DNA from 4 places in the Syntrophothermus sp. genome. Region 2 is predicted to be linked to each of the others. Evidence: riboswitches for the same ligand, from Rfam matches in the RefSeq annotation. Region 2 holds a riboswitch; each other region holds the start of a gene.
What was found. A riboswitch is a leader RNA that binds a small molecule or an ion and turns the genes downstream of it on or off. The one in region 2 is predicted to bind cobalamin.
Positions count from the first base shown of each region.

Region 1: another riboswitch for cobalamin. It lies ahead of thiC (phosphomethylpyrimidine synthase ThiC); the one in region 2 lies ahead of cobT (nicotinate-nucleotide--dimethylbenzimidazole phosphoribosyltransferase).
Region 3: another riboswitch for cobalamin. It lies ahead of cobN (cobaltochelatase subunit CobN); the one in region 2 lies ahead of cobT (nicotinate-nucleotide--dimethylbenzimidazole phosphoribosyltransferase).
Region 4: another riboswitch for cobalamin. It lies ahead of HPY90_RS01665 (DUF2284 domain-containing protein); the one in region 2 lies ahead of cobT (nicotinate-nucleotide--dimethylbenzimidazole phosphoribosyltransferase).

Region 1 covers NZ_JABUEX010000082.1:4,510-7,632, forward strand. The annotation lists gene bzaB (B12 lower ligand biosynthesis ThiC-like protein BzaB) at 1-537, opposite strand, end outside; gene thiC (phosphomethylpyrimidine synthase ThiC) at 540-1,838, opposite strand; cobalamin riboswitch at 1,947-2,330, opposite strand; gene HPY90_RS14200 (flavin reductase family protein) at 2,461-2,946, shown strand.
Region 2 covers NZ_JABUEX010000001.1:48,013-51,245, reverse strand. The annotation lists gene cobT (nicotinate-nucleotide--dimethylbenzimidazole phosphoribosyltransferase) at 6-1,133, opposite strand; cobalamin riboswitch at 1,401-1,605, opposite strand; gene HPY90_RS00300 (FAD-binding and (Fe-S)-binding domain-containing protein) at 1,784-3,233, shown strand, end outside.
Region 3 covers NZ_JABUEX010000082.1:1,268-4,500, forward strand. The annotation lists partial or broken gene cobN (cobaltochelatase subunit CobN) at 1-1,860, opposite strand, end outside; cobalamin riboswitch at 2,165-2,451, opposite strand; gene bzaB (B12 lower ligand biosynthesis ThiC-like protein BzaB) at 2,508-3,233, opposite strand, start outside.
Region 4 covers NZ_JABUEX010000002.1:88,654-91,886, reverse strand. The annotation lists gene HPY90_RS01675 (FecCD family ABC transporter permease) at 1-333, opposite strand, end outside; gene HPY90_RS01670 (ABC transporter substrate-binding protein) at 348-1,295, opposite strand; gene HPY90_RS01665 (DUF2284 domain-containing protein) at 1,363-1,932, opposite strand; cobalamin riboswitch at 2,143-2,436, opposite strand; gene HPY90_RS01660 (C-GCAxxG-C-C family (seleno)protein) at 2,456-2,974, opposite strand; gene cobO (cob(I)yrinic acid a,c-diamide adenosyltransferase) at 3,013-3,233, opposite strand, start outside.

The DNA.
Region 1 (3,123 bases), on a different contig from region 2:
CCGTCCGGTTCTCTGCAGGCGCTCCACCACCTCAAAATTCAGGGCGCAGTGAATGGCCATAAAATCAATGCCCGCGGCGGCCTGCTTTTCTATGGCCTCAAACATGTCCTCCGGGGTCATGGCCACAATGCCGCCCCTCTTCTCAATGGCCTCAATGCCCGCCTGGTAGATGGGCACGCTCCCCACGGGAACTGTGGCCCTTTCCAGGCTGATGCACCGCATGCCGTCGATATCCCCACCGGTGCTCAGGTCCATAATGGCATCGGCCCCGGCAGAAATGGCCACCTCGATCTTGCGGGCCTCCATTTCCGGATCGTCCCGGTCGCTGGAGGTGCCGATGAGGGCATTCACCTTGGTCCGCAGACCCTGCCCGATGGCGCAGGGCCGGATTCCTTTCCGTAACCTGTTCTTCAGGATGACGATGGCACCCGCGGCCACCCCGGCCCGGATAAATTCCGGGTCCACCCCCTCCTGCCGGGCCACCTCTTCCATCTCCGGCGTAACGCGGCCTTCTCTGGCCGCCAGCAACTGCGTCATATCTAACACACCCCCTGCTCTTTGCCCAGATATTCCCCTACCACCTGCATGGCGCAATACTTGCCGCACATGGCACATGCCCGGTGAGAACCGCGGCTGCGCTCCCGGCGAAGAGTTCCGGCCCGGCGGGAATCGAGGGCCAGTTCGATTTGCCTCTCCCAGTCCAGGGCCTTGCGCGCCCGGGACATCTCCAGGTCCCACCGGGCGGCCCGGGGCTCCCGGGCCACGTCGGCGGCGTGGGCGGCAATGCGGGCGGCAACGACGCCCTCCCTTACCTGCTCTACATCGGGCAGCCCCAGGTGCTCCGCGGCAGTAACATAACAGAGAAATTCCGCCCCGGCCCAGGCCGAAAGCGCCCCACCGATGGCCGCCGTAATGTGGTCGTACCCGGGGGCGATGTCGGTAACCACCGGGCCGAAGACAAAATAGGGCGCTCCGTGGCAGAGCTGCTTTTCCAGCTGCACGGTGGCCTTCAGATGCCCCAGGGGCACGTGACCGGGCCCTTTCACCATCACCTGCACCCCTTTTTCCCGGGCCCGAGCCACCAGTTCCCCCAGAACCACCAGTTCCTGCACCTGGGCGGCATCCAGGGAGTCGGCCAGGCAGCCGGGACGCCAGCCGTCGGCCAGGCTTAAGGTAACGTCATAGCGGCGACAGATTTCCAGCAGCCGGTTGAAATGCTCGTAAAGGGGATTCTCCTGCTGGTTGTAAATCATCCAGCCCATTAAGTGGCTGCCCCCGTGGCTGACCAGGTAATCAACGCGGCGGTGCTTTTTGGCCGCCCGCAGGGTCTGCCAGGTGGTGGCGCAGTGGAGGGCCAGAAGATCCACCCCATCGGCGGCCTGCCGCTCGATGACATCGAACATCTCGTCCACCTTCATTTTTACCGCCGCTCCATACTTCTCCCGGGCCTCCGCCAGGGCCTGGTAGACGGGCAGGGTACCCACGGGCGTAGTGGTTGCCGCCAGCACGGCCCGCCGGGCACCGTCAATGTCCCCACATACGCTCAAATCCATAATGGCATCGGTGCCGGCTTCCACAGCCGCCCTTACTTTGGCGACCTCACCCTCAATGGTATCCCTTTCCGCTGCCAGGCCCACACTGGCGCTTACCTTCACCGAAAGCCCCGTGCCGATACCCACGGGATCGATGTTCTTTCTAGCGCGGTTGCGGGGTATGACGATGGTCCCGGCCGCCAATCCCCGGCGGACGAACTCCGGGTCCACTCCCTCCCGCTCGGCCACCCTTTGCATTTCTGGCGTGATTTCACCGGCCAGAGCCCTGGCCATCTGCGTTGGCATTTTCAACCCACCTCCATTGAAGTAAAATAAAAAGTCCCCAGCCAAAACCTCATCTGGCTGAGGACTTTACCATCATCCTCCGCGCCCGGCTGCCCTTTCGCGCGAGAGCAGCCCTCCCTCAAACAGGCAGGTCTCCTGGCTAGCGGATCATCGCGCGCTTCCTCCCCCGGCCTTCCCGGCAGCACCCAGCCATGTATAGTTCCGTTTACCGCGACTCTATCGTTAGCAATAACCTGCTTTCGTTGCAGCAGGAATCAGATGAACTGAGTGCCGGCCAGTGACCGGGTCAAGCTCCCCGATTACAGTGGCGGGACCGCGCCGTTTCCGCCCGCACTCAGGTTTTACGCTCTGGTACCAACAACCTCTACCCAGTGAAGTTGCAGAAATTTCCTCTCGCAACTGCAGGCCCACTCCAGCTCTTAACCTGAGTGCCGGGGCGTCCGGACTTCCCTATTCTCCCCTTCATGGGACACCTGTTTGACTATTCAGTTATTACTCAAAGGTATAATATCACAACCGACCCGGCAGCGCAAGCAAAACTAAAACCTGGAGAATAGTTCTTGGAGGTAAAGGTGTGGATGTGGTAAATTAAATTAAATAAAAAATCAAGGAGGTCGGGAAAGTGAAAACAGCCCTGCGCCAGCTTCCCTGGCCCGTGACTCTGATCGGGAGCTTTCACGAGGGCCGCCACAACCTCATGACAGCTTCCTGGGTGAGCCAGGTTTCCTTCAAGCCCCTGCTGGTGATGGTTTCGATTGCCCCAGAGCGCTTCACCTACGAACTCGTCTCCGCCTCCGGGGAATTCGTCGTCAGCATCCTCGCCGCCGACCAGGCGGAGATCGCTCAGTTCTGCGGCAGCCGCTCCGGAAGGGACGTGGACAAGGTAAGGGCCCTGGGTCTAAAAACCCTCCCGGGAAAAACTGTCAAGGTTCCGCTCCTCGAGGACTGCCTCGCCAACCTCGAGTGCCGGGTAGCGGCCACCCACCCTGCCGGTGACCACGTGATCTTCATCGGAGAGGTTGTGGGGGGCGAGGTCCAGAGGCCTGAGGCGGAGCCCCTCGTGGTCCGCGACTGGAAGTGGGGGCGTTACGTGAAAGCAGAAGCCTGACTCCTCAGAGCCGCGCTGGCTTGCCAAAAATTTGATTGACTTTTTCTTCCTCCTGAATATATAATAAAAATTGGCAAACGCTGCCGATGGACGGCAGTAAACCTTCAGGGAGGAGGTTATGGATAATGGTATTGCATGTCCACGAACACACCCATCCTGCGGTTAAACACACTCATG
Region 2 (3,233 bases):
CGGCTTCATGGAATAGAGACTGCCTTAGTTCCCTCTCCTATTAAATCCTGCTCGCTCTGGCGCTCTTCCACGCTCCGGGAAACGCTGGCCTGTTCGAAGGTAGCCATTTTCCCTATCACTTGGGCAGCCCCTTCGATGATAGGCATAGCCAGGGCGGCACCCGTGCCTTCTCCCAGACGCAGGTCGAGGTCAAGTAACGGGCGCAGACCGAGGCGTCTCAGCATGTGCCTGTGCCCGGGCTCGCGCGAAACGTGTCCGGCAAACATGTAGTCCGCGCTAGCCGGCGCCAGTGCGTGGGCCAGAAGAGCGCCGGCCGTAGATATAAGCCCGTCTACGACGACCGGCACCCGGCAGTAAGCCGCCCCCAGGATCAGCCCGGCAATACCGCCGATTTCAAACCCGCCTACCTTAGCCAGCACATCCACCGCATCGTTTGGATCCGGCTTATTTATCTCGAGCGCTTTCTTGATGGCCTGGATTTTCTTGCTCAATCCAACATCATCCACTCCGGTGCCCCGACCCGTAATCTCAGCCACGGAAAGCCCCGAAAGAGCAGCCAGTATCGCGCTGCTCGGAGTCGTATTTCCTATACCCATATCCCCGGTGCCGAGAAGCTCCACTCCTTCTTCGACCAGATGGCACGCGATGCGGATTCCGGCCTCTAGGGATTGAACAGCCTGCTCTCTGGTCATGGCCGGTCCTTTGCACATATTTTTAGTCCCGTAGTCTACCTTGTACGAAAGGATCTTCCCCTGCTGCACGAGTTTGCCGAGATCCTGGGCCACCCCCATATCGACTACTATAACCCTGGCACCTGCTACCGAAGCCAGCACATTTATAGCCGCTCCTCCGGCTACAAAGTTGGCGACCATTTGCGGTGTCACTTCTTGAGGATAGGCGCTGACCCCTTCTTCCACCACCCCATGGTCTCCGGCCATGGTAACAATGGCTTTACGGCTAACGCTCGGTTTTAGGGTCTCTTTAATGGCCGCCAGGCGTTCGGCAATCACTAGAACTTCCCCCAGGCTCCCGCGGGGCATGGTCAAGTTGTCGATATGACTCCGCGCCTTTTGCCGCCATTCATCCTTCAACGGTTCGATGCCTTGAATAACCTTGTCCAGAGTTAAAACCACAGTAATTCCCCCTCCTTGGTTCTCGCCAATAGCGACCTTCCAACTGTCCTCAACATGAGTACCACTTCAGCCGTGTGTCCAGTACCTCTGCCAATGTGACATGCCACGACACAAACCCGGCCCGGCCCAAGCTATCAAAATACCCCCACTAACAAAATCATCTACCCCCTCCCCCTTAAACAAATCAGCCAAAATAAAAAAGTCCCCGGCTTAAGCCGAGAACTTTACCATCGTCCTCGAGCACGTCGTCTTCCTCACCGCGAGAAGACGAAGAGCTCATACCAGGCAGGTCTCCTGGCTCCCGGATCACCGCTGCCTGCGCCTTCCCATCGCCCTTCCCCGAGACGTCTCTCGGGTTGAGAAACAGTGGCCAATCGCAGGCTCGCTCCCCGGTCACAGTGGCGGGACCGCTCGGGCTTTTCACCCGATTCCCTATTATCCCCGACGGGGCACCTGGCTGAGATTGCTACTATGCTCTTTGATTTCAAATTGTACTGGTACCCGTTCCTCGTGTCAAGAACAAAGTCTTCTTTTCCTCCCGGCTCCCCAGTCCCTTTCTTTCCTTACCACAATTCTCAAGGTATTCCAAAACCCCCTATTGCCGTTTGTACGTTTATGGACTATATTGGTCTTAAAAGGAGGGATTTGTGATGTCAGGTCTGTCAGCCCAGGTAAAGGATCAACTCCGCTCCCGGCTTGGCAACAGGGTCTCTTTTGACGAACTGGAAAGAAGGCTCTACGCCCATGATATGGGGGTCATGCCCTCCATGGTGAAGCCCCTGGTGGGAAACCCTATTCCCGATGCAGTGGTGCAGCCAGTATCGGAACAGGAGTTGGTGGAACTGGTGCTTCTGGCTCGGGAACACAGCTTCAAACTGACCCCGCGCGGCAAAGCAACCTCCGGCTATGGAGGAGTTCTGCCGGTTAACGGCGGCCTGGTAGTGGAATTCAACCGCATGCACCGGATCCTCCGTGTCGACGCGGATAACAGAACCGCCACCGTAGAACCCGGAGTGGTGTGGAAAGACCTGGAATACCACCTCAACCAAGCCGGTCTTACCCTGGCCCTGTATCCCACCAGCTTCCCCTCTTCCACGGTCGGAGGCTGGCTGGCTCAAGGAGGAGCCGGTATCGGCAGCTACGAATTCGGGTATTTTAGGGAAAACGTGGTCAAAGCCCGCGTGGTTCTGCCTGATGGTACGGTCAAAGAATTTTCCGGGCCAGACCTGGATCTGGTAAGCGGCGCTAACGGCATCACCGGGTTCATCAGCCAGGTCACCATCAACGTCAAGCCCCTGCGACCTCTTTCCCTGAGCGCCGTGGCCTTCAACGAGGCTGAGGATCTGGGGCGTTTCTTGAACGGACTTTACGCGCGCCGGGTCCCCTTGTGGTCGGTTACCTTCATCAACCCCGACGCAGCCCGCATGAGGAACCGCTTACCCCTCCACCTGCACCACGGGCGTCCGGTGCAGGACCCGCACCGGGTAACCCTTCCCGAAAAGTACATCATCCTTATGGCCTGCACTGAAGAGAGGTGTGACCTGATTAAGCCCGAAGTATTGAGCCTGGCTTTTGGCTGTGGTGGCGAGCTCCTATCTGAGGAAATAGCCGAACACGAGTGGGCGACTCGTTTCGAACCCATGCGGGCCAAGCGCATTGCCCCTTCGCTCATTCCCAGCGAAGTCATCGTGCCGGTGGAAAAGATGGCCCAGGTGATACAAGAAACTACCAACGAAATCAAACACCCGTTTATTCTGGAAGGCTTTGCCGTCAACCGGCGGGAAGTAGTGCTTTTAGGCTTTATCCCCCACGATGAACGCCGCTTCAGCTTTAACCTGGCTTACGGCCTTTCCTTGACTGCCTTGAATACGGCCTTGAAGCACGGAGGCAGGCCGTACGCCACCGGCCTCTACTTCACCGGCTTTGCCCGGGAAGTCATGGGATCGGAAACGGTTGACCGCCTGCGACGGTTCAAGGAAGAGCATGACCCCGAGAGCTTAATGAACCCGGGTAAGGTCCTGGACGGAAGTTTTCTGTCCTCGGGTCTCAAGCTGGCCAGCCGCCTGGAGCCGCTGGTGAGGGTTTTCGGCAACCTGGCTC
Region 3 (3,233 bases), on a different contig from region 2:
GCAGAGGTAGGTATGGAGGCGCTCCAGGAAGCTCTCCCAGTCTTTCTCGGCCCCTTCCTTGGAGATGCCGAGGTCGTGGTCGAGATGGGCAGCCTCCACCCGCTCCCAGATCAGGCCGCGCAAGGCCGGGAGCTTGGAGGGGTCGAGGGTCTTGGCGGTGTGGTAATCCTTAACCAGCGCCTCCACTTCAGCCAGTTCGTCGTAAGTATCTGCCTTGGTCATCACAGGGATGAGGTGGTCGATGATGCAGGCGTGGGAGCGCCGCTTGGCCTGGGTTCCCTCGCCGGGGTTGTTGATGATGTAGGGGTAAACGTGAGGCAGATCCGGGAAAACAAGGTCCGGGAAGCAGGCCTGGGAAAGCCCGACCCCTTTGCCGGGAAGCCATTCCAGGGAGCCGTGCTTCCCGATGTGGAAGACGAGATCGGCCTTGAATTCGTCCCGCAGCCACCGGTAATAAGCAAGATAGTGATGAGGTGGCGCCAGGTCCGGGCTGTGGTAGATGCGAGAGGGGTCTTCGAAAAAGCCGCGCACGGGCTGGATGCCGATGAAGATGTTCCCCAGGAAGATGCCCGGCACGAGCAGGTGCTTTCCGTAAGCAAAAACCTCCCCAGGAGGGTCGCCCCAATCTCTTGCTAGCTTCTCCCGGGCACGGGACGGAAAAGCAGCAAACCATTTTTCGTAAGTTTCCTGCTCTACCCGCGCTGCCGCCCGGCGGTCCAACTCCCTGGGGTCGAGCCAACCCCGCTCGTTGGTGAGGCCGGACAAGATCTTCTCCATCAGCGCCGCCCCGTCGGGGGGGAGGTCCTCCACCCGGTAACCTGCCTCCTTCAAGACCACCAGCAGGCGGTGGACGCTGGCCGGGGTGTCCAGGCCGAAAGCGCAGCCGATGCAGTCGTTGCGGGGCGGGTAGTTGTGCAGGATAATGGCAACCCTTTTCTCATGGTTGGGTTTGTGACGGAGTCTCGCCCAGCGGATCGCCAAAGAAGCCACTTTTCTCGCGCGGTCGGCAACTGGTGCGTATTTGATCAACGTTGCCCCTGTGAACGGGTCCTGCTCTTCCTCCTCCCGGGTGGCGATAGGGACGGTGATCAGGGCGCCGTCAAACTCGGGGAGGGCGACGCTCATCACCACATCAAGAGGGGCGAGCCCCTGCAGGCTCTCCTCCCACTCCGCGTAAGGAGTCAGCGAGATGATGGCCTTGATCAAGGGCACGCCTAGCTTCCGGTAAAAGTTCTCCCCCGCCGCCCGACCGAAGGTAGGAGTAGCCATTGTTTGGGAAAACATCAGGGTGTTTATCACCGCGTCAACCACTGGCCGGCCATCCTTACAGAAATAATTCGCGATCACCCATTCAATTCCCCGGCTCCCGATCTCGTCATTCCTCGTGGCATAAAGAAAAACCGGTAAGGCTATACCTCCCTGGTCTTCAATTCCCCGGATCAGTTCGTCGACGAAACCGGTGTTTCCCGCCACCCAGTAGCTCTGGTAGAAGAGGATCCCGATTACAGGAGGCCTTTTCTTCTCCTTGATCTTTTCTTCTACGTATGCCGCAAGAGCGCTCTCCTCCCGGAAGTCGGGGTGGTAGAGGCCTTCCCAGGGCAGGGGTTTTGGCTCCTCTACCGGGAGGTCCTTGCCGAGGAAGCGGTTGGCCGCCCACAGGAGGAGGTTCCTGAGGTTTGCTTTACCGCCGTAGCTGAGATACAGGCGCATAAGGTGGTAATCATCCGGCGGAAGAAGGCTCAACTGCATCAGTTCGGAGACATTCTCCCCGGCTGATGGCATCACAGCCAAAGGGATGCCTTTCTCCCGGGCCAGTTTCGTCAAAGGTTCAAAACCCGGCAGGGAATCAGGCCCACCCATCAGGTGGAGAACAAGCAAGTGACATTGGGGAACGAGCCGGAGCAGTTCCCCGATACTTTCGGTGCTCTGCAGATCCCGCTTCGCCCGGGCAAAGACCTCGATTAAAGGGCCATGTTCAGAGGCCAGGGACTTAACGGCGCGGCTTAAGTTGACCAACTCTCCTTCGATGGCAGTATAAAACAAAATCTTTAGACCCAAGAGCGCTACCCCCCTTTGACAGGTCGAATGAAAATCAAAAACCCCGCCTGCCACGACGGGGTTCACTCAAAAGGCTAAAACCTCCTTACCTATCCGCGTAGGCAGGTACGGCCAGATGGAATGGGCAGGTCTCCTGGCTCTGGCTCATCATCACCGTACGCCTTCCCATCCAGCACTCAATTATCATTAACACAATTATCATTAACAACGCGAGCCGAATGTCAGCCATTTCCAAACTGAACCTGGCCCGGGAGTCAGTGCTCCTCATTGAGTGCAGGACAGTGGCTTCGTGTACGGCGACTCCCCATCACAGTGGCGGGACCGCTCAGGATTTTCACCTGATTCCCTTTTCAGCCCTGTGCAAACAAGGCAACCCATTCCGACCATATTCACTTTTTTGAAAACTGTTCGCTATTCCTCCACAAATTCCTGCTTTCCACCTTGTGAAACTATTGGAAATACTCCGCCACCAGCCGCAGGGCGCATTCATCGCCGCAGGCGCTGCACGGTTCCCCTTTTTCTTTCTCAAAGTAACAGCGAACCAGGGCCGGGTCCAGAGCCAGGCCGGCTATTGCCGCACGGTCCAGGGAAGCCCGGGCCCGGGCCATTTTTAAATCCCACTCCCAGGCTCCTTTGACGCCTTTGGCAATGTCGGCAGCGTGGGCGGCAATACGGGCGGCCATCACCCCCACGCGCACGTCCTCTTCCGTGGGCAGACCCAGGTGCTCCGCCGGGGTGACGTAGCAGATGAAATCCGCCCCGGAAGCCCCGGCCAGGGCTCCGCCGACGGCTGCGGTAATATGATCGTACCCCGGGGCCACATCAATGGCCAGGGTGCCCAGGATAAAATACGGGGCCTGGTGGCAGAGCTGCTTTTGCAGCAGCATGGTGGTTTCCACGTGGTGGATGGGCACGTGCCCCGGCCCCTCCACCATTACCTGCACCCCCTTTTCCCGGGCCCGGGCAACCAGTTCCCCGGCCACCAGCAGGCCCTGAATCTGGGCGCCGTCCAGGGAATCGGCAATACACCCGGGGCGGATGGCATCTCCCAGGCTTAAAGTGACGTCATATTTCCGCAGAATGTCCAGCACCCGGTCGTAGTTTTCGTAAAGAGGATTTTCTTTTTTGTTGTGCAGCATCCAGCCGGTGAGGAAGGCGCCGCCCCGGCTCACAAT
Region 4 (3,233 bases), on a different contig from region 2:
TCCTAAAGCAGCTCCAGAAGAAGCCCCTATGACATAAGGATCAGCCATGGGATTTCGAAATAACCCCTGAAAAATGGTTCCCGCTACTGCGAGGCAAACCCCCACTACCATAGCCAGCACCAGCCGAGGAAGACGAATAAACCAAATGATCTCCCGAAAAGTAGGAGGCACGTCTGAGAATCTCTCTTGCGTTCCGGGAAGCTGAGAAAACAATATCTTGATAGTCGTTTTAAGAGGAATTTGTACCGCTCCGGTTCCAAGAAAAACCAAGGAAACTAAAAACAAAGCCAGAATCAATATCGGTATCGCGAATCTTTTTCCGAAGTCAGGCAATTCACTGCCTCCTGTTATTTGAATAGCTCTGGATGAATACACCGGGCAAACTCGTCAATTGCTTGGACCAACCGGGGCCCAGGACGGTTCACGATGTCCGCATTCACCGTGTAGATATGCCCCTGGCGAACTGCGTTTATCTGCCGCCATCCACCGGGTCTGTCGTAAAGGTTAGCAGCCTGAAGATCTCCATGTCCGTATGAATGGATGATTACATCCGGGTTTTTCGCTATGACCATCTCCTCACTGTATTGGGGCCATGCCGTAGCCGCGTCATCTGCTATATTGATGCCTCCACACAAGCTGATTAAATCGTTAATGACCGTCTTGGGTCCAGCAGTAACTAGCGGATTGTACCACACTTCATAATAGACACGGGGGCGGTCTTTTGTTTGCTGCACCTTTGCCTTCACCTCGTCCATCTTGCTGCGTATAGACTGTGCTACCTGGCGAGCTTCGGTCGAACATCCCGTAGCCTTTCCCACCATTTCTATTGATTCCAAGGTTCCCTCGATGCTCTTAGGGCTGACAACAATAACCGGGATAGAAAGCTTCTGAAGCTCGTCTGCGATCTTAGCGTGCAGGTCCCCCGCTACTACTAAGTCCGGTTTGAGGCTAACTATCTTTTCGATACTGGGATCCGAAAACCCTCCTACTTTCTCTTTATCTTGCGCCTCCGGGGGGTAATTACAAAATGTCGTAACCCCAACAATGCGTTTGTCTAATCCCAAGGCAAACAATATCTCGGTGTTGCTCGGTGATAAAGAGATTATTCTCTGTGGTTCCGCTTCGATCTTAACCTGGCGACCCAGGTCGTCGGTAACTGTTACCGGAAACCCCTTATCCGGCGTTGGCTGTTTCGTCTGCGAACCCCCTTGTCCCGAACAGCCGGATAAAAATGCCAAAAAAGCCAGCCATATGAGCACAACTACTAGCTTAGTGAAAAGCTCCGTTTTTCTCATCCTCTTCCCTCCAATAGCTGTATGAGTACACTAGACTCTGAACATGTTGTTTATGCTAACGTCTGTTTCAATCGATAAGAAGAAGCCCATTCCAAACAACTTCATCTGAGACCGGAAATCGTAAAGACAACCCGGCTTTTTCTGCTGTTGCCACGACATCTATACCCATAGCCTCCATTGACGGCCGGGCTTCGAAAGGATGCCTGCAAGGCTTGCCGGAAGCAATACCAACACACTCGTCGCACAGATGGCACGCGCCACCGATAAGTCCCGCAGCAAAACGGAACCCTAACCTAAACGCTTCTTTTTCTCCCAGGTTAATCATAAAATGCAGTTTTCGGGCTCCTCCGAACACGTCGGCGTAATGTCTTTCCCTCTCGGGAACAAAAAACTGGCGATACTGTACCAGCAAAGCAATGTTATATAACCTGAGAGCCTCTTGGAACTCGTTAACCATGGGCAGGTTAGGAGGACACATCAGTCCTCGGTTATAGCTGTCACACACAGGGACCAGGCATTTAAGCCGTACTCGGGGATCAACAACTATTTCGCGGGCTGGAATGCGCGCTACGTGGCCCCCATGGTCCTGTAGAACCCGTTCAATCGAAGAAAGTTTTGTCTCCTTTTCGTCATGCATATTGACAATTCTCCTTCTCTGCACGACATCTTGCCCTTTATGAAATTCCAGATATTTCTCCTTCCCTGAAGGTCACCATCTCCCTCAGTATTTTGGTATTGGCTTGAAGTGGTTGGTGATCTCACAGGGCAAAAGCAAAGTTCCCAGTCGATTAGCCATCGACTGAGAACTTTACCATCATCTCGGTTCCTACCCCTTTTCCGCGAAGGTGGTAAAGAATTAGAACAGGCAGGTCTCCTGGCTCCCGGATCCTCGCTTTGCCTGCGCCTTCCCATCCGGCACTCAAGTCGATTCAGGAACCGGGTGGTAACTGCGGTTTCTACATATACCTACCACTTGGAACGAGTTCCGATACGACCTGAGTGCCGGAAAGTGGCTCCTACGAGGTTGCAGGCGTTGCTCCCCGGCTACAGTGGCGCGACCGCGCCGGCTTACGAACCTATGCGGCTGGTTCACCGGCTTCCCTATTATCCCCATACGGGCACCTGTCCGATAGTATTCTATTTTTGGATACCCAACATTTCTACTCCTTACCGGCTACGTTTGGCCCGAAGGGCTGAATATACCCTTCCTCCTTACCCTTGATGATGTATTCCATAGCCATCCCTGCTGCTTCGATGACCATCTTCATGCACTGGCGGAAACGTTCCTTGTCCTGCCACTCTGGGTAATTTTCATTCAGCTTAGCACAATCGAGGTATTGAAACTTGGCTCTAAACTCGTGGGGAAGACCGTTGAAGAAACGGTATAATCCCGGGTTTCCGTAGAGCCGGTCCACCCTCTCCTGGAACTCCCCTTCCAACGGGTTCTTGCGGCCGTGGACAGCTCCAACTGCCATGACTGCACCGATAAGAGCCCCGCAGTTGTTGCCTGAAAGCCCCATTCCGCCTCCGAAACCGGTAGCCATAGCCACTACCTCAGGTGGAAAATCGGTAACTCCTGTGTCCAGAATAGCCTTCAGTACTGATTCGGCGCAGTTCAGACCCTCGCGGAAATTCTGCCGCGCGTTGTCCTTAGCCTTTTGAACCAGATCCTCGCTCATTATATTCGCCTCCCCAAAAAATAACCGGATACATAAAATCAGAACTCAATCCCGGCCCTGGCTTTGATCCCTTTAGCATAAGCATGTTTAATCTCTTTTACTTCGCTTACAGTATCGGCCAGCTCGATGATCTCAGCTGGAGCTCTTCTTCCAGTTAAAACCAAGTCTAAATGAGGCGGTTTATTCTTCACCAGTTCTACTACCTCTTCCACCGGAATCAGTCCAAAATCCATGCAGATGTTGATCTCATCCAGTATCA